One region of the Exiguobacterium sp. FD-YE-25-4 genome, then DNA from elsewhere that is predicted to be linked to it. Evidence: predicted binding sites of a transcription regulator. Region 1 holds the regulator's gene; the other holds the start of a gene.
The links. The regulator NrdR, encoded in region 1, represses ribonucleotide reductase genes. The targets are predictions, from matches to a motif close to AACACNATATATNGTGTT.
Positions count from the first base shown of each region.

Region 2: a site for NrdR is predicted at 3,170-3,187, ahead of AC13H5_RS07085 (anaerobic ribonucleoside triphosphate reductase). Genes of this name have one in related genera too.

Region 1 is NZ_CM168041.1:1,873,702-1,883,537, forward strand. It holds gene AC13H5_RS09705 (dUTP diphosphatase) at 1-203, opposite strand, end outside; gene AC13H5_RS09710 (hypothetical protein) at 227-481, opposite strand; gene rplT (50S ribosomal protein L20) at 568-927, opposite strand; gene rpmI (50S ribosomal protein L35) at 956-1,150, opposite strand; gene infC (translation initiation factor IF-3) at 1,181-1,711, opposite strand; gene AC13H5_RS09730 (hypothetical protein) at 2,051-2,260, shown strand; gene AC13H5_RS09735 (DUF1002 domain-containing protein) at 2,313-3,176, opposite strand; gene thrS (threonine--tRNA ligase) at 3,290-5,227, opposite strand; gene dnaI (primosomal protein DnaI) at 5,540-6,454, opposite strand; gene AC13H5_RS09750 (DnaD domain protein) at 6,460-7,812, opposite strand; gene nrdR (transcriptional regulator NrdR) at 7,855-8,322, opposite strand; gene AC13H5_RS09760 (hypothetical protein) at 8,335-8,706, opposite strand; gene speD (adenosylmethionine decarboxylase) at 8,818-9,204, opposite strand; gene AC13H5_RS09770 (glyceraldehyde-3-phosphate dehydrogenase) at 9,436-9,836, opposite strand, start outside.
Region 2 is NZ_CM168041.1:1,365,774-1,375,609, reverse strand. It holds gene AC13H5_RS07095 (fumarylacetoacetate hydrolase family protein) at 3-821, opposite strand; gene nrdG (anaerobic ribonucleoside-triphosphate reductase activating protein) at 876-1,331, opposite strand; gene AC13H5_RS07085 (anaerobic ribonucleoside triphosphate reductase) at 1,309-3,153, opposite strand; gene AC13H5_RS07080 (formate/nitrite transporter family protein) at 3,344-4,195, opposite strand; gene AC13H5_RS07075 (50S ribosomal protein L25/general stress protein Ctc) at 4,397-5,056, opposite strand; gene mutL (DNA mismatch repair endonuclease MutL) at 5,220-7,022, opposite strand; gene mutS (DNA mismatch repair protein MutS) at 7,027-9,552, opposite strand; gene AC13H5_RS07060 (YlbF/YmcA family competence regulator) at 9,607-9,836, opposite strand, start outside.

The DNA.
Region 1 (9,836 bases):
ACATACTCTTCTAAGATCACGTCTTGAGGCGACGGGCCCTTCGTTGACCAAAATTTAAAACTACGGGTCTCATTGGCGAGTTCACCAAGCTCGACGAGCAAAGCAAGCAAACGCTCATCAAATTGGTTCCCGGATAATTGATGTTCTTCTTTGATCCGCTCATCTAATTCACGCTGCCGATCAAACAATGTTGTCCAGTTCACCGGTTGCTCCTCCTATTCTCCATTCAAAGCAGTACTAAAATCATTAAAGACCAGCCGACTGCCAAAATCAATACTTGTATTTGAACACGTTTTGGGGCATGAACCGCCTTTTTACGCGTCAAATGAAGTCCGAACAGAGCACCGATCGCACCGCCTGCATACGCGTACAAGACGTTGAAATCACCTTCTCCGAGCGTATAACGTTTCGCCTGCAAATAGGTGTAGACGTTCAAGACGATGAGCGCCAATGCGACGATGGCTAAGACTGATTGATCCATGGGACGTCCTCCTTATCTTAAGTTTAAGGAAAAAATCTGAAAAAAGAAAGCGCCGAGATAAGGTCTCGGCGCTGTCGATTGAACGATTACGCGTTCAATTTTGATTTAGCTGTATCAGCAAGTGACGCGAATGCTTGTGCATCTGTCACAGCAAGCTCAGCAAGCATCTTACGGTTGATGTCGATTCCTGCGAGCTTGAGTCCGTGCATCATACGGCTGTATGAGAGGCCGTTTGTGCGTGCTGCCGCATTGATACGTGTGATCCAAAGACGACGGAAATCACGTTTCTTTTGACGACGGTCACGGTAAGCGTACATGAGTGACTTCATGACTTGTTGTTTTGCTACTTTAAATAGAATGTGTTTCGAGCCAAAATAACCTTTGGCAAGCTTGATTTGCTTTTTACGACGTTGACGAGTCGTATAACCGCCTTTTACGCGTGGCATATGGTTTCCCTCCTAAATTCTTTCTGTATTACTTCGCGATCATGTTGCGAATGCGTTTGAAGTCTCCAGCTGATACGATAGCACCTTTACGGAGCTTACGTTTCGCTTTAGTCGATTTGTTACCAAACAAGTGACTTGTGTAAGCGTGTGAACGCTTGAGTTTACCTGATGCAGTACGTTTGAAACGTTTAGAAGCACCACGGTGCGATTTCATTTTCGGCATGAGTATTTCCTCCCCACTATGACTCGATGATTAATCTTCTTTCTTCGGAGCCAGCACTAAGAACATGCTGCGTCCTTCCATCTTCGGCTTTTGCTCAACTGTTGCCAAGTCGGCACATTCCGCCGCCAATTTTTCCATAACGCGTCGGCCGATTTCCGAGTGTGTGATGGCGCGTCCGCGGAAACGGATCGACGCTTTCACTTTGTTACCATTTTCAAGGAATTTGCGAGCGTTACGCAATTTCGTTTGGAAATCGTTTTCCTCGATTGTCGGGCTGAGGCGTACTTCTTTCAATTGGATGACTTTTTGGTTTTTACGCGCTTCTTTCTCCTTTTTCTGGAGTTCGAAACGGTATTTCCCGTAGTCCATGATTTTAGCGACCGGTGGGTTAGCTTTATCGGCGACCAAGACGAGATCGAGTTCAGCCTCTTCTGCTAAACGTAATGCTTCATTACGCGATTGCACACCGAGTTGTGCACCGTCCGCTCCAATTAAGCGAACTTCACGGGCACGAATGTTTTCGTTGATAAAGAGCTCTTTGCTAATGGTTAGCACCTCCATCGTGCGATTGCACGAGTTTTAGATTGATAAGACAACATGGCAATAAAAAAAGCGTCGGCAGTTTCCCGCCCACACATCATTTCGGAGTCAGCAGAGACCAAGGCTCGACTGCTTCACGTACATGATGGACCTGACCGAAGCTGTTCGGACGAGGTGAGAAGCGGGCGCTTCTGCTTTGTTGTATTTAATCACTATGTCATCTTAACACCAATAGGATTAAGATGTCAAGAATTCGCGCATGAATAATTGGTAGCTCACACTTTTATGATGATAACAGTCATTTCGCTGTTTCGCAATACCTTTTCCGAGGGAATAAAATAAAAAAAGGAGGGATGGGCCGTGTCTTGGAGACAGCAAGTGAAAGATGACCATAATTATCACGACCAAATCAAACACATCGTACAAGAAACGATGCGCCACCATGACGTGAGTGATGCCAAGCTCGAAGCGGTATTGACAGACCTTTTAGAAGAAATGAATCGAATCACGTTGAAGATTGTGGACGACCATGAGTCCGCTCGCGACTACATTCATAAACGATGGTATTGAAAAAGGGCCTCGGCCCTTTTTTCAATACCATTTGTCATGTACTCAAAGCCGCTCAATTCGTCAACGACTTGAAGAAGTTGCTGAGCGCTTCGAACAAGCGGGCGAAGAAGCCTTGGACTTCCTCGGTCTCGAGAAACGCCTGAACGTCTTGACCGGCCCCTTGTAACCCATTGCTGATCGCACCCCAGTCGAGGTTCGCCTGTTGCATGTTCTCGAACAACGTCGTCAATTGCGTCAACTGCGTATCAGACAGTTGGACGTTGTTTTGATTCAACACTTGGATGACGATATCCCGAATCTCGATGTTCGTCTCCGGTGCCTTGTTCGCAATTTCCGCTTTGATCTCGTTCATGAGTCCGGCCACGTCCTCTTGCCCGACCGTCTTCCCGATCTCAGAGGTGACCGCGAGCTCTTCTTGCGCCAAGTCTTTCCGTTCCTCGCTCAATTGAATGCCTGTCTCCGCGGCCGTCTGATCGTAGGCTTTCATGATGCCCGTCAACGCCGACGTCCCGGTGACGCGAATCGGCGACGTGATATAAATATCGGCATCCGTGACGCCTGCCGTCACGAGAGCATTCGCATACATATCTTCGGTCACCCATGTGACATTCTCCGTTTTGATATCGAGCCCAGTCCCGTCGGTCAATTTGATGCGGGCTGATGAATACATCCCCCCGCCGCGCTGCGCTTGCGGGACGGCATCCCCTAAGTATTTATCTTCATCTGCTGCGGTCGTGATGATCGGCTCAATCCCCGCCGGTGCCTCAACCCGTTCGAGTACCCAGTCCCGTTGGCTCGCCGATAACGACTCTCCGAGTGTGACGATCGTATCATCGACGATGGCTTCTGCGTTTACTTTTGGAATCATGCTTGTCGCGACGACCGAACCGATCGTCAACGCCACTAATGGTTTCATATAATTCAAAATGAATCACTCCTTTCTTCTACCATACGTGTTTGGTGAAGTCTTCCGCATCCGTCTCAAGACCGAAAAAATGACCACCCTTCCAATGAAGGATGGTCGACATATTAACGTGAACGGTTGGCGATCTCTGCTGTAAGTGACGACAAGAATTCATCGAGCGTGGCCGATACTTGTTCTTGTTGTCCGTAGCGACGGATGTTGACTGCACGCTCATCACGTTCTTTATCTCCGAGGACGAGCGTCATCGGAATTTTCTTCATCTGTGCTTCCCGGATCTTATAGCCGAGTTTCTCGTCCCGAAGGTCCGTTTCGACGCGGACACCGCGCTTAACGAGCTCTGCTTTCACTTCCGCGACATATTCGTCGTGGACGTGTGAGACCGGGATCAATTTGACTTGGACCGGGGCGAGCCATGTCGGGAATGCGCCTTTATATTCTTCAATCAAGTAGGCGACGAAACGTTCCATCGTCGAGACGACCCCACGGTGAAGGACGATCGGGCGATGATCTTTGCCGTCTGGTCCTGTGTACGTCAAGTCGAACCGCTCAGGGAGCAAGAAGTCGAGTTGGACCGTCGACAACGTCTCTTCTTTGCCGAGCGCCGTGCGGACTTGGACGTCGAGTTTCGGTCCGTAAAATGCCGCTTCGCCTTCGGCTTCGAAATACGGGAGACCGAGCTCATCCATCGTCTCTTTCAATTGACGTTGGGCTGTTTCCCAAATTGCGTCGTTGTCGAAGTATTTCTCTTTGTCGGCCGGATCACGGTACGACAAGCGGAAACGATAGTCTTTGATGCCGAAGTCAGCGTACACTTCTTGAATCAAGTGGACGATATCTTTGAATTCTTGCTTCATCTGTTCCGGTGTGACGAACGTGTGCCCGTCGTTCAACACCATGTAACGGACGCGTTGGAGGCCTGTGAGCGCACCTGACATCTCGTAACGGTGCATGCCGCCGAGCTCGGCGATGCGAAGCGGGAGTTCGCGGTATGAGCGCGGCTCATGTTTATAAATCGTCATGTGGTGCGGACAGTTCATCGGACGAAGAACGAGTTCTTCGTTGTCCATCTCCATTTTCGGGAACATATCGTCTTGATAGTGATCCCAGTGACCCGATGTCTTATACAAGTCGACCGAACCGAGGACCGGTGTGTAGACGTGCTGGTAACCGAGCTCGAGTTCTTTGTCGACGATATAACGTTCGACCGTCCGACGGATCGAGGCACCTTTCGGAAGCCACATCGGTAAGCCTTGACCGACTTCTTGCGACACGAAGAAGAGATCGAGCTCTTTCCCGAGCTTGCGATGGTCGCGCTCTTTCGCTTCTTCCAATAGACGCAAGTGTTCCGCGAGTTGTTCTTTCGTCGCGAACGCCGTTCCGTAAATGCGTTGGAGCATCTTATTGTCCGAGTCGCCGCGCCAGTATGCCCCGGCCACGCTCATCAACTTGAACACTTTCAACTTCGATGTCGACGGGACGTGCGGCCCACGGCATAAGTCGAAAAATTCGCCTTGATGGTAAATCGTGAGCGTCTCGCTCGACGGGATATCTTCAATCAATTCGATTTTGAGCGGGTCTCCGAGCGCCTTGTAGCGTTCGAGCGCCTCGTCGCGCGACACGACTTCACGTGTGATGTCCAAGTTCTCGTCGACGATCCGCTTCATCATCTTCTCGATTTCCGGGAGATCTTCTTCGTTGATGCGGCGATCCATCTCGATATCATAATAGAAACCGTTCTCGATCGTCGGTCCGATGCCGAGGTAGATGCTGCCTTCTTCGCCGTACAACCGTTTGATGGCTTGGGCCATCAAGTGGGCTGACGAGTGGCGCATCAAATCGATGCCGTCTTCTGAGTCGGGCATGACGAGCTCGATTTTACCGTCCTGTTCAATCGGACGACGGTAATCGATCATCTCACCATCGATTTTGGCGGCGATTGCTTTTTTTCGGAGTCCTGGACTAATCGAACCTGCTACTTCTTCTGCTGTGATGCCGGCCTCAAACTCTTTGACGGCCCCATCTGGAAATGTCAATTGAATCATGTGTCAACTTCCCCTCTCTACATTTAAAAATAAATAAAAAAAGCCCATCCCTATGAAAGGGACGAGCTTTGATTCTCGTGGTACCACCCTCGTTCCCAAGCGTAACGCTTGGCTCGAACACACGATAACGAGTGTGAATCGCCGCACGATTGGCCCGTACGGTGCTCTGAGGGAGTAAGGCGATCGGCGTGTTTAGGAAGCTCTCACCAGTCTTCCCTCGCTTTGAAACCCGTGACGACGTCTCATGTCCTCTTCGATGCATCGGTTATATGATTATTAGTATAGTCAACTCGTTCAAGAAATACAATCCCTTTACCGACGTCGGTTCTCACCTTTTAATTCGATTTGTGTCGTCGTCGTCGAGATGCGCTGCATGAGCCGCTGGGCTTTCATTTTGTTCTGCGGCGAACCGTCGATCGAGAAGTGCGTCTCGAGCTCTTCACCGCTGAAGTTCGAACTGTAAAGCGTCGGTAAGCGATGCATCATGCGATATTGCAAGATGATCCCGAACAGCTCGTCGCGTACCCACGGACTGATCGCCTCGGCACCGATGTCATCGATCAATAACACCGGCACGTGTTGGAACGACGTCAAAAATGAGTCGAACGAATCGGTCCGGATCTTTCGTTTCGCTTCCGAGACGAATCCCGGGGCGTGGACGAGAATCGTCTCGATGTCCGCCACTTTCAGTTCGTTGGCGATCGCCGCAAGCAAATACGTCTTCCCGACCCCGAAGCTGCCGTGTAAGTACAGGCCGTTCACTTTTTGGCGGGTCTTCATGCCCGAGACGAATCGCATCGATTCACGGAGTGCGATTTTACGGGCGTCATCCGACCAGTCGAACGATTCAAAGCTCGCCTCTCGCACTTCTTCCGGCAAGAATAAGCTCTTAAACTTCCGGTCCATCTCTTTTTGGCGCCGTGCTTGACGATGCTTGACCGTCTCTTCATAACGGATCGCGATTTGACCGAGATCGACATAGAGCACCGGCTGATGGCCCGGGATGACGGCTTGCTCCTCGACGAGCTTCTTGCCGTCCATCTGTTCTGCATATTCACTGAGCTTCGTAAAGCCGACCTCGACCGCCGTCTCGTCTAACTCCGGATGCGCCTTTAAAAAGGCGACGACTTCTGGATGTTCGAGGGTGCGCCGGCGAATCGATTCGTACGCTTCCCGCACTTCTTTCCGGTTCATCATTTGGGCGAGCGTTTGATTGATGCGTTCCATGTCCCTCATCCTTTCTCTTTCAATTCATTTAACAGCTTGACGAGTTCCGCATCGTCTGGAACCGATGCCTCGAGCTCTTGTTTTCGTTTTTGATCGTACGTCCGTTGTTCTTTCGCCTCGTCCTCGAGCCATTTTGGCATCTCGGTCTTGTCTTTGCGTCTCGAGCCGACGGTCGTCCGCTGTTGCACGTTCTCCCGCTTCTGCTGTTTCTTCTCGATGAGCGCGTCTTGTGTCGCTTCTTGTTCCAACGCGTCTTTGGCGTTCAAATAGCCTGCCGTCTTCCAACTCGTCGCGATCCGCATGACGTAGTTCTCACTGAGCCTAGTCTGCTTCTTCACTTCGATACAGTAATAGAACAACGCGTTGATGACACTTGGCGCGAGTCCGAGCGTATCGACGAGGTCGATGATGAGTTGCTCGTCGCTCTTCGACAACTGTGGCGTCTTCCGTAACGTCGACACGTACTGATGCGGATGCGCTTCTTCCATGACAGTCACGTCATGCAAATCACCGATTTCTGCCTTCTCCGTCTCATCCGACTTCACTTTCCGATGGCGCGTCTGTTTTTTCTTCAACTGCAACACCATCTGACGGCAGCCGTCGCGTTTCTCTTGCTCGCTGAGCGGTAGATACGCCTCGTGGACGAAGTACTCCTTCAACATCTCGGCCATCGTCTCTTCATCGATTTGTGAAACGTAGGCAAGCTTCGTGATCGTCTCATCGAGCTTCTTCGTGAAGAAGCCGACGGGAAAGTTCGTCAACTTTTTGACGATTTCCATATCGAACGTATAGTTGATCTCGATTTTGGCGCGGTCAGGTTTCTCGTAGTTCTTTTGTGTGAACGCCATATGATTGACCCCTTTGACGTCGAACACTTCATTAAAGTCTTTCGTCACTTCAATGATTCCGGCCGGCAACGGATCAATCGTGAATCGACCTTGTAACTGTTTGAAGCGGACTTCTCCGACTTTATAGAAAAGAAAGCTCGACAAGAGCCCGTCGTTCAAGAACGTATGGGGCGCGAGCGGGACCCGCAGTTGATACACGTACTGGGTCAAGCGCTCGTCTTTCGTCTTATACGTCCGGACGAGACCGATCGCTTCGAGCCGGAACAGACAGTCTGTCAGCTCGTTGATCGAGTAATCGAGCATCTCACAAAGCGCGCTATGTGACATATAGTTCGATTTCATTTTCCCGGGCTTCAGCTCGCTCCAAAGCGTCTGATACATCGCGAGCGCCTTCACTCCGATGACCGGCTGATATAAATGGTACAGCGACTGATACGACTCGCGATCGATGAGTCCGGTGCTCATGATCAACAGTTCGTCAGTTCCGTACAGGATTCGTTCTTTTTCCATGGTAGGTCTCCCTTGAAAAAAGGCGACCAGCAGGCCGCCCGTTTAGTTGGTCGATTTTTCTTGCTTCATTAAATCTTCTAGTTCTTTAAAGAACACAGAGATATCTTTGAACTGGCGATAGACGGACGCGAAGCGGACGTATGCCACTTCGTCGACCCGCGCGAGCTCGTTCATGACGAGCTCCCCAACCTGTTCACTCGGAATCTCGGACTGGCCGAGGGCGCGTAACTGTTGTTCGACTTTCGTGACCACACCTTCAAGTTGCTCCAGCGTGACCGGACGTTTCTCGCACGCCCGAATAATCCCGCGAAGCACTTTCTCACGGCTGAACTCTTCCCGATTCCCGTCTTTTTTGACGATGATGAGCGGTGTCTGTTCGACCGTTTCAAACGTGGTAAAGCGATAGCCGCACTCCTCGCATTCGCGACGGCGACGAATCGAATAGAAATCTTGTACTGGCCGGGAGTCGAGCACTCTCGTTCCATTATGATCGCATTTAGGACAACGCATGCTCAGCCCTCCTTATCGTTCGACAGATTGATTCCCGATGGCGCGGAGCGGGAACTTCACGGATAGCGCCTCATAATATGTGGTGACGATTTGACCGAGGTCCGGTCCGAGCATCTGGTCACGGTTCAATGTAAAATCGACGGCCGTGCGTCCGCCGTCCACTTGGACGATGGTCGCCAATGCGTCCCATCCGTCTCCATGAAACGCCACTTCGCCCCGGTCTGCATCGACCCGGCGAACCGTTTGACCTTCTGCTTGAATCCGTTCGCGGAGCCATGTGAGCACGGCGCTTGGCGATGCCGCCACGTAACGCGTCCGTAACGCCTCATTTTTATGCGAATCGTCCGTTTGGACATGTGTTTGAAACTTATCAAATAATCCCATTATCCACCTCGACACCTTATTTATATAGGTTAAGCATATCAAAATTAAGCGGTTAACAAAACAATTAAAAGGGCTGACCGAAAATCGGCCAGCCTCATAAGGTCAATCTGATTATTTGCTGATTGCCACTTGCGCTTCAGGAACACGAATCGGTCCCATCCCACGGTCAAGTTTCACATCTTCACGAACTTTTGCTTCCAAGCCTTCTGCAATGTATTGCGAGGCTGTAGCTGGATCGATTCGATCCCCACATGTGAACACATCGACTGATGCGTAGCCATGCTCTGGGAAACTATGAATCGTTAAGTGTGATTCTGAAATGATAACGACTCCACTTACACCGTGCGGCGCAAATTTGTGGAAAGCGACTTCGCGGACTTCAGCGCCCGAACGAAGTGCTGCATCGACGAATAAGCGCTCGATGTAGTCGATATCGTTTAATTTGTCGGGATTGCACTCCCAAAGTTCTGTAATAATGTGACGTCCCATAGTATCCATATTAGTGGATCCCCCTTTACATCAATGGTCTCAAAGTAGTTGATGATCACTCACTTTGTGCCTGAATCGCCCACAACCACGGGGGCAAGTTAGTCCTAAGAGGTCCTAACCCTTTAAGTTGCGTTTGTCAGACCAATTGAAGTTCACGAGTTAGAGTGTATCTTGTTTAGGACGTCGTTACAAGACATTTGTTTCAATTCTTTAAAAATATTTTTAGATAAATATATTTTTTCAGACGTGGGTTTCTTGTTGTCCGATTTGCAGGTAGCTCGCGACCATGTCCAACAAGTCGACGACGCGGCACGAATAGCCCCATTCGTTGTCGTACCAAGCGAGCACTTTGACATGATTGCCCCCGAGCACCATCGTCGAATCGGCATCGATGATTGACGAACGCTCATCTCCATTGAAGTCGATCGAGACGAGCGGTTCGTTCGAGACGCCGAGCACGCCTGTCATTTCCCCGTGTGCAGCACGCTCGAACGCCTGATTCACTTCGTCGACCGTCACATCTCGACGCAACTCGACGACGAGATCGACGAGCGAGACGTTCGGCGTCGGCACTCGTAGCGCCATCCCGTTCAATTTGCCCTGAAGTTCCGGCAAGACGAGCCCGATGGCTTTCGCAGCAC
Region 2 (9,836 bases), 510 kb from region 1:
GGTCAGACGATGACGTTTCGGAGCGTCCCGAGTCCCGTGATGCTCACTTCGACCGTGTCTCCTGATTGGAGATAGACGGGCGGCTTCATGCCGTGGCCGACCCCGGCCGGTGTGCCGGTCGCGATGATGTCTCCTGCTTCAAGTGTCATGCCCTTTGACAAAGTCCGAATTAACTCTTCGATCGGGCGAATCATATCCGCCGTCGACCCATCTTGACGTGTCTCGCCATTGACAACCGTTTGAATCGTGAGTGGGAACGAGAGCTCATCCGGTGTGACGATATACGGCCCCATCGGACAGAACGTATCGAACGATTTACCGCGGAAAAACTGGACGTGTTGTTTTTGCACATCCCTGGCCGTGATGTCGTTCAGAATCGTGTAACCAAAAATATGGGCATCGACGTCGTCAATATCCCGCCCTGATTTCCCGATGATGACGGCGAGTTCGCCTTCATAGTCGAGCTGGTCGGTCAATTCGGGGTGACGTTCGACGACAGCCTCTGGGCCGACGACCGAGGTCGGCGCTTTCGTGAAGATGACGAGCTTACCGGCCCCCGCCGTATCCATCTCTTTCACATGCTCTTCGTAATTTTTCCCGATACAGATGACATTTTTGAGCGGACGATACGGTGCGACGAACGTGACGTCTTGAAGCGCCAGCCTTGGCGCGACATCTAAATCGACATCCGGTTCAAACTCACGCGCGATGACTTCTAACAACGAAGTCGTATGTAATTGGTCACTGACGTCATAGACGAACTCTCCTGCCACGACACCGACCCTCTGCTCTCCTTCAACTTGAAAACTACACCATTTCATCAAAATTCCCCCTTTTTTGCTAGTATACAAAAAATCGGGACCCGACGGCCCCGATTACGCTTTGTTTAAGAAAATAATCCGCTGGTTGCTCGATCCCCGAAACCGGAGCGACCGGTCCATGAGCGGCTGTTCGAAACGCCCATCGACGAGCACATCGGCACGGTCGAGCACGCTTGTGACGAATTCGTCGTGCATGGCTTGCAACTGTTCGAGCGTATAGCCCGTATACACCCAAACGTTTTTTTGCAGGACCTTACATCCGTCGACGAGCCGTGCCAATTCTTCCGGTTGCAGAAATGGTTCCCCGCCTGAAATCGTCACCCCGTCCCAGCCTGATTGTTCGATTTGAGCGAGTAAGTCCGCGACCGAGACGTCTTGTCCTCCACGTGGATTCCAAGATTCTGGATTATGACACCCAGGGCAACGGTGCGGGCAGCCTGCCGTAAAGATGACCGTGCGAATGCCTGGACCGTCGACGACCGATTCTTCAAGTACGGATAGGACGCGCATGATGCTTCACCCTCGCTCGTTCTTCTTCTCGTTTTGCCGAATTCCACCGGTCCATCGTCCCGACCAAGTAGCCGGTGATGCGACGGATCCGTTCAATTCGTTCATGCTCGCCACATGTCGGGCACGCTTCGTCGATGATCCCTTCAAGGCCGCAGTTGCCACAACGGTCGACCGGATGGTTGATCGACCCGTAGCCAATGTTCTCGGTCCGCATGAGCCGGACGATCGCTTCGACCGCTTCCGCATTATGGGCGAGCGATCCGTCGACTTCGACATACGTGATATGACCCGCATCACAGAGCGCGTGGTAAGGCGCTTCGAGACGGACTTTATCGCGAATCGAGACCGATTGATACACGGGCACATGAAACGAGTTCGTATAAAAGGCGCGGTCGGTCACACCTTCAATCATCCCAAACGATTGCTGATCTCTCGTCACAAATTTACCCGACAATCCTTCGGCCGGGGTCGCCAAGAGAGAAAAGTTCAAATCGTATCGTTCCGATGCCTGCTTCATTCGATCACGTAAATGAGTGACGATATCGAGCCCAAGCCGTTCCGCCTCTCGCGACTCGGCATGCGTGCCACCTGTGAGAACACGAAGCGCTTCGGCGAGACCGATAAATCCGACCGAGAGCGTCCCTTGCTTCAGTACCTCGCGAAGATCGTCTTCTGGACCGAGTCTCTCTCCACCCCGCCAGACGTATTGGGCATAGAGGAACCGAAATTCGTCGGCATGCCGCTTCGCTTGATAGTCGAATCGTTCGAGTAATTGATCGATGGCGACGTCGACGTAAGCGTCGAGCGTCTCATAAAAAGTATGGATATCCGAGGAGACGAGTGCCATTTTCACCAAGTTCAACGTCGAAAATGATAAGTTGCCTCGTCCAATCGACGTCTCGGCACCATGTCGATTCCCCATCACCCGTGTCCGACAACCCATGTAGGCGACTTCCGAGCCGTGCGTCCCGTCGTAGTATTGAAGGTTGAACGGAGCATCGACGAACGAGAAGTTCGGGAATAACCGCTTGCCCGTCACACGACAGGCGAGACGGAACAAGTCGACGTTCGGATCGTCCTCATGGAAGTTGACCCCTTCTTTCACTTTAAAGATTTGAATCGGGAAAATCGGCGTCTCCCCGTTACCGAGCCCTCGCTCGGTCGCACGCAGCAACTCTCGAATGAATACTCGTCCCCACCGGCTCGTGTCGGTGCCGTAATTGATGGAAACGAACGGTACTTGTCCGCCACCACGTGAGTGCATCGAGTTGGCGTTGTGGATGAACGCCTCACACGCTTGATACGTCGCCGCAATTGTTTCAGACTCGGCAGTTTCAAAGAGTTGCTCGGTCGTCCATTCGACTGGTAGCTTTTTGAGCCGCTCGAGCTGACGTTCATACGTCTTTTCGACATACGGTGCGAGGTCGACATCAAACATCGGGAAAGCTTGACCGCCATGCTGCATGTTTTGGTTCGCTTGAAGAATGATCGAAGCGAGCGCCATCGCCGAGCGGATATCCTGGGGCGGTCGAATCGTCCCGTGCCCGGTATGAAATCCGTTCGTGAGTAGATCACCGAGTGGGATTTGACAACACGTCGTCGATCCTGTCACATAGTAGTCGGCGTCATGGATATACAAAAAATTATCCTCGACGGCTTGACGTGACCGTTCTGATAATAGATATGTCGTCGACAATTGTTTTGATACTTCTGAGGATAATCGTGCCAATTTCCCAAGTGGTGATTTCCCGTCGACGTTGGCGTTCTCTTGTACGAGGTCCTGATCTGGGAGAACACAGACATCTTCATAAAGCTGGAGCATATTCACTCCGCATCACCTCACTATATATTGATTACAAGCGAGTTAATTACTCGCTCAAGTTCCATATATAGATTATGTCATGTTTTGCTCTTGAGATGTGAAGTCGAAATTGTGATCAATGCTTGTGATAAAAACGCAAAAACAGTCGAGCCACTGACGTGGACTCGACTGCTCGTTGTCGTGAGCTACCTTATACTTCTTTGGCAGGTTTCACAATTTTCAATTCGACTTCTTCCGTTGCTTCCGATTCTTGGGCTTCACGCAAGCCTTTCGCGTTTAACCACGTATAGATCGCACCCATGAACAACGCGCCACCGATGATATTCCCGAACGTGGCTGGAATCAAGTTGTGGATCGCGCCGGCAAAGCTGATCGCCTCAGGATGCGGGACGACGAGCGTGAGGGCGAACAAGACGAAGTTGGCGATGACGTGATCAAATCCTGAGGCGAAGAAAACGGCGACGAGGAAGATCATCGAGAAGATTTGGGCGAACTCGTTTTTCATTTGCTTCGGCAAGAAGATGGCAAGACAGACCATCCAGTTGCAGAAGATCGCGCGGAAGAAAATTTCGACCGTCGTATGGTGCATCTTGCTTTCGACGACTGAGAACAGCCAGTTGTCCATCCCAAGTTCTTGGATGACACCGGTCGGCGCGAGCAGCAAAGCGAACAAAACGCCACCGAGCGCATTCCCGACAAAGCAGAGCAACCAGACGAGCATCGTGTCGCTGAGCGTCGTGTACCCCCGCATCGTCGAGGTTGTGAAGTACATCGTATTCCCGGTGAACAGTTCGGCTCCGCCATAGATGATCATGACGAGGGCGATCCCGAATGAGAATCCTCCGATGAGCGTTGTGAACGGAGAATCGATCAAATACATTCCGTTGACGACTTTCAGTGTGAAAATTGAAGCGAATCCGATAAAGATCCCCGCGAGCATTGCTCGTAAAAAGTACTCCATTGGCCGATAATGAATCATTTGCGAAGATGCCTGCGCTTTCTTCCGCAACGATTCGAGTGCATGGATTTCCATTGATGCCATGTCACAAACCCTTCTTTCTGTTTGAATGAAACCATTATAATAAGAACGAACATGTGAAATCATTAACAATATAAGCCCGAAACGAATAAATTGCAATCGCCCCTTCCACATGTTGACACATTTTTCACATCGTAATCGTTTACATTTGTCGGATTTGTGACTAGAAAAAAACGACCCTTCGCAAAGGGCCGTTCGAAATGATTATTCTTTGTTTTCAGAAGCCTCTTCCGACTCTTCCGTTGAAGTTTCTGACGCCTCTTCAGTCGCTTCAACTTCGCCTTCTGTCGCTGTATCAGCTTCAAGGTCTTCGACCGCCACCGGTTCATTCACCGATGCGATTTGAAGATCACCCTCAGATACGATTTCGTAATCTTTGTTCTCTGGAATATCAGCGACAGTGAGCGAGTCACCGATGCCGAGTTCAGAAACATCAAGCTCGATACGCTCCGGAATGTTGGCTGGTGTTGCCGAGACCGTTACTTTGTAGAGCGTCTGTGCCAAGTAGCCGCCTTCTTTGACGCCTTTCGCGTCGCCGACGAGTGTGACGTCCGCTTCGACTTCTGTCGCTTCGTCCATCTTCACTGCCATAAATTCGACGTGCTTGTATTCGTTCGTGAATGGGTCGACTTCTGTCCCGTGAACGAGTGTGTTCACTTTCTTACCATCGATATTGAGTTCGATCAAAGCGTTGTCGCCGTGTTCACGAAGAATCTTACGAAGTGCCATCTCTTCGAATGCGACCGGTGTGCTTTCAACTTTGTAGCCGTAAACGACACCTAACACTTTTCCTTCTTTACGCAAGTTAGCGCGGACCGAACGTGGTCGTAATTCTCGTTTCGTTACTTTAAGCGTGTCTGCCATAATCTTTTCCCCCTACTGGTTTATCGATCATGTCTACATCTTGAGGGTGAGGCAGTGAAAAAGCCACCTCTCAACCTCGATGCGTTGAGTGACATGTGTATATTGTTCCCATAGCCACCTATCCATAAACGTAACAGGAGGTTAAGAAAAGATTACAGGCGTGTCACATAACGCGTTTAAATAGCTTCTCGAGCTCGTACGTGCTCCACTTCACTAAAATCGGACGTCCGTGCGGACACGTGTACGGAGACGTCGTCTGATTCAAATCGTGAAGCAATTGCCGCATCATCTCGTGGTTCAACGGATGGTTTGCTTTAATCGACCGTTTGCACGCCATCAAAATCGACGCATCTTCCCGATATTTAGCGATGTCAATGGAGCGATCCCGGATCGCCATCTCTATCAAATCACGGACCGTTCCTTCTAAATCGTGTTGCGGGTACCACGTCGGAATCTCTCTAACGAGGAACGTATTGCCGCCGAACGGCTCCAATTCGAGACCTGCTTCTTTTAAAAGCGGAGTGACTTCTTCAATCGCGAGCGCCTCTTCTTGCGTGAACTCGAGCGTGAGCGGAAGCAGCAACAACTGGTATTCCTTGTCAGGATTCCCGAGCTGCTCGTAAAACAACTCATATTTGATTCGTTCCTGGGCCGCGTGTTGGTCAATGACGTACATCCCGTCCTCGGCACCACAGACGATATAACTCGCATGCAATTGACCGATGACGTCGAGCGGCGGCAACCGCTCTCCTTTCGTCTCGATTGTTTCCGATTCGACCGTCGACTCTATCGGCTCAGGCGCTTCATTGACGAGCGGGGTCGGCGACCATCGACTCGGTGACGTGACAGGCTCACGTGGAATTGGATAGTTCCACGTCGGCGCTTCATCCGTGACCGGCGCCCGTTCAACCGTGAAATCAAGTCGCTCTTGTTCGGTCCGATTGACCGGTCGCTCTTTCGGTTTGACCGACGGGATTAAACGCTGTTCCCGGAGTGTCAGTTGGACCGTCTCGCGAATCAATTGACAGAGCTCTTTCTCTTTTGAAAGCCGAACTTCTCGTTTCGTCGGATGGACGTTGACATCGATCAGCATCGGGTCCATGTTCACTTCGAGGACAGCGATCGGATAACGACCAATCGGTAGCAGCGTGTGGTAGCCTTCGAGCACACTTTGGGTCAAAGCGAAGTTTTTAATGCTTCGCCCGTTCAAAATGAGTGTCACGTACTGCTTGTTCGAACGCGTCACTTCCGGACGGACGAGATGGGCGCTCAAACTATAGTCGTTCGTCTTACTCGACGCCGTGACAATTTGGGCCGCGACTTGTCGGCCATAGATGGCGAGCATGACTTGTTTGATGTCTCCGTTCCCGCTCGTCCTGAGTAGTTCCTTGTCTTCATGGAACGCCGTGAGGCGCACTTCCGGGTGGGACAAGGCAATCCGGTTCAACGTGTCGGTGATGCTCGCCAGTTCCGTCGCGGACGTTTTCAAATACTTCAATCGGGCTGGTGTATTATAGAACAATTGACTGACGGCTATCTCCGTCCCGACGTTCGCCGCGGCCGGTGTTTGCGCCGTGACAACGCCGCCTTGAAGCGTCATCTCGAACCCGTCTTCCTCGGCCCGGCGTGACTTCAGCGTCACATGGCTAACCGAAGCAATCGAGGCGAGCGCCTCGCCCCGGAAGCCGAGCGTGCGAATCCGGAACAAGTCGTGCTCGTCCCGAATCTTACTCGTCGCATGACGTAAAAAGGCGCGCGGGGCGTCCTCTTCATAAAACCCGTGCCCGTTATCGCGGACTTTAATGAGCCGGATGCCCGCTTCCTCCAAATCGACTTCGATTTTGGTGGCGCCGGCGTCAATCGCGTTCTCGACGAGCTCTTTCACGACCGAGGCCGGTCGCTCGACGACTTCGCCAGCCGCGATTCGGTTGGCCAGTTGTTCCGGTAACTCTTGAATGATTCCCATCGACTCACCCCTTCTTCGCGGATTGTTGGAGCGCATAGAGCGCTTGCATCGCCTCGATCGGGTTCATCGCCAACAAATCGAGTTCGAGCAATTGTCGTTTAATCTCGTCTTCCGCCTCAAAGAGCGATAGTTGGGCCACGGGTTCTGCCGTTCCCGGATTTTCAACAGCTGCCCGTTCCGGTTTCGAGTCCGTCTCAAGTTGAGACAAGATGGTCCGCGCCCGTTCAATCAAATCACGGGGCAATTCAGCGAGCTCGGCGACATGAATCCCGTACGACTTATCGGCCCGCCCCGGATGTACTTCATGTAGAAACACGACACGCCCGTCTCGCTCGATGGCGCGGACGTGCACGTTCTCAAGAGCAGGGATCGTGTCTTCGAGCACGGTCAGCTCGTGATAGTGGGTCGAGAACAACGTCTTCGCTCCAATTGTCGAAGCGATGTATTCGACGATAGCCTGGGCGAGCGCCATGCCGTCATACGTCGACGTCCCCCGACCGATCTCATCGAGCAAGATGAGGCTGTGTTCGGTCGCCTCTGTCACCGCTTGGCGTGTCTCCGTCATCTCGACCATGAACGTCGACTGGCCGCTCACCAAGTCATCGGCCGCACCGATGCGGGTAAAGATTCGATCAAACAATGGAATCTCAGCCGCTTCAGCCGGCACGAACGACCCGATTTGATGCAAGATGGCGATCAAGGCGAATTGACGCATATACGTCGATTTACCGGACATGTTCGGTCCGGTGATTAAGAGCATGCGCCGCGTGTCGTCGAGCGTCAAATCGTTGGCGACGTATTCACCGCGTGGTAGCACCGTCTCGATGACCGGATGGCGGCCACGATCGATTTGGACGTTCGTCGACGTCGTCGGCCGGACATAGTCACGTTTTTCGGCGACGATGGCGAGCGCGAGCAAGACGTCAAGCTCACTGAGCGAGCGCGCCAGTTGTTGGAGCGGTTTCGTCTCTTGCTTGACTTGGTCACGCAAGGCGACGAATAAATCATACTCGAGCGTACAACTCTTCTCTTCAGCCCCGAGAATGAGCGCTTCTTTCTCTTTTAACTCGGGTGTGACGTAACGCTCGGCGTTCGTCAGCGTCTGTTTCCGTTCGTAACGTCCCTCTTCGAGCAGGCGGGCGTTCGCTTTCGTCACTTCTAAGTAATAGCCGAAGACACGATTATAGCCGATTTTCAGCGACTTGATGCCGGTCGCGAGCCGCTCTTGTTGCTCGAGATTGGCAATCCATGTCTTTCCGTTCGCTTTCGCCTCGAGCAGTTCGTCGAGTTCGGCCGAATAGCCGGCACGAATCATCCCACCTTCTTTAATCGAGATCGGTGGCGCCTCGACAAGCGCTGCCTGGAGCATGTTGGCCAAGTCGTCGAATGTGTCGAGCGTATCATCGATTTGACGAAGCCGTGAGGCCGTGACGCCTTCGAGCAAGGCCCGCACCGCCGGGATGCGCTCGAGTGTGTTCCGGAGTTGGACGAGGTCACGGGCGTTGGCCGTCCCGTAACCGACTTTGGCGACGAGCCGTTCGATATCGTAGACGTGACGTAACTGTTCACGCAACTGGTCACGAAGCATGAAGTCATCGACCAAGTTCTCGACCGCATCTTGTCGGTCCCGAATCGCCTGCTCGGTATAGAGCGGCTGTTCGAGCCAACGTTTCAGCAACCGTCCCCCCATCGCCGTCGTCGTCTCATCAAGCAAGGCGAGAAGCGACCCTTTCCGTTCACCGGACCGGGCTGACCGAAACAATTCCAAGTTCCGGGCCGTGTTGGCATCGAGTTGCATATGGGCCTCGACTTCATAGGCGACGGCCGGTTGGAGATGATCGAGGGCGCGTTTTTGCGTGCGCGTCAAATAAGCGAACAGCAATTCAAACGCGCTCACTTGCGCCTCGTCTTTCGCTCCGCTCGACAACGGGCTCGCTAGCCGCTCTGTCTGGACCGACAACGGGATGCCGAGTGATGAGAGATGGTCTGCCAACTCGGCGTCATCAACGATGATTTCACTCGGGACCAACCCTTCGACTTCGCGCAGGACGGCCTCACGCGACGGCAAGGTCGTCAACCAAGATTCACCTGTCGTCACATCGCCGCGGGCAATCCCGAAACGGCCTGCTACGTTCACGACCGATAGTAAATACCGGTTCTCTTTTTCACCGAGTGCAGCCATGTATGTACCCGGCGTGATGACTTGGATGACTTCACGTTTGACGAGCCCTTTCGTCGCTTTCGGATCTTCCATCTGTTCACAGATGGCCACGTTGAATCCTTTTTCGATCAGTTGTTCAATGTAGATAGCGGCCGAGTGATGTGGTACGCCACACATTGGAATCGGGTGCTCAGCGTTCTTCCCGTTTTTCGCGGTCAATGTCAACTCAAGTTCTTTGGCAACGATTTGGGCATCTTCAAAGAACAGCTCGTAAAAGTCACCGAGCCGGTAGAAGAGAAAGGCGTCTGGATAATCGGCCTTGATTGAAAAGTATTGTTTCATCATCGGGGTTTGATGTATCGTTTCCATTCGTGTTCACCTCTAGAAATTAGAACAGCTGACCAAAGGCCAGCTGTCTGTTTGTTAGTATCCGCAGCCGCCGCGTGATTTCTCCGCTGCCATACCGCTTCCTGTTTTACCGGCGAGAACGTCACCGTCCGTCGACTCGATAATGCGATCTGTCACCGAGTTGGCGAGTGTGACCGTCACGTATTGAAGCAAATCGTTCACTTCGACTTGCGTCTCCTGAAACGCCTGGACAACCGGGATCGAATCGAGTTCGTCCATCGCCTTGTCGATTTTCAGCTCGACTT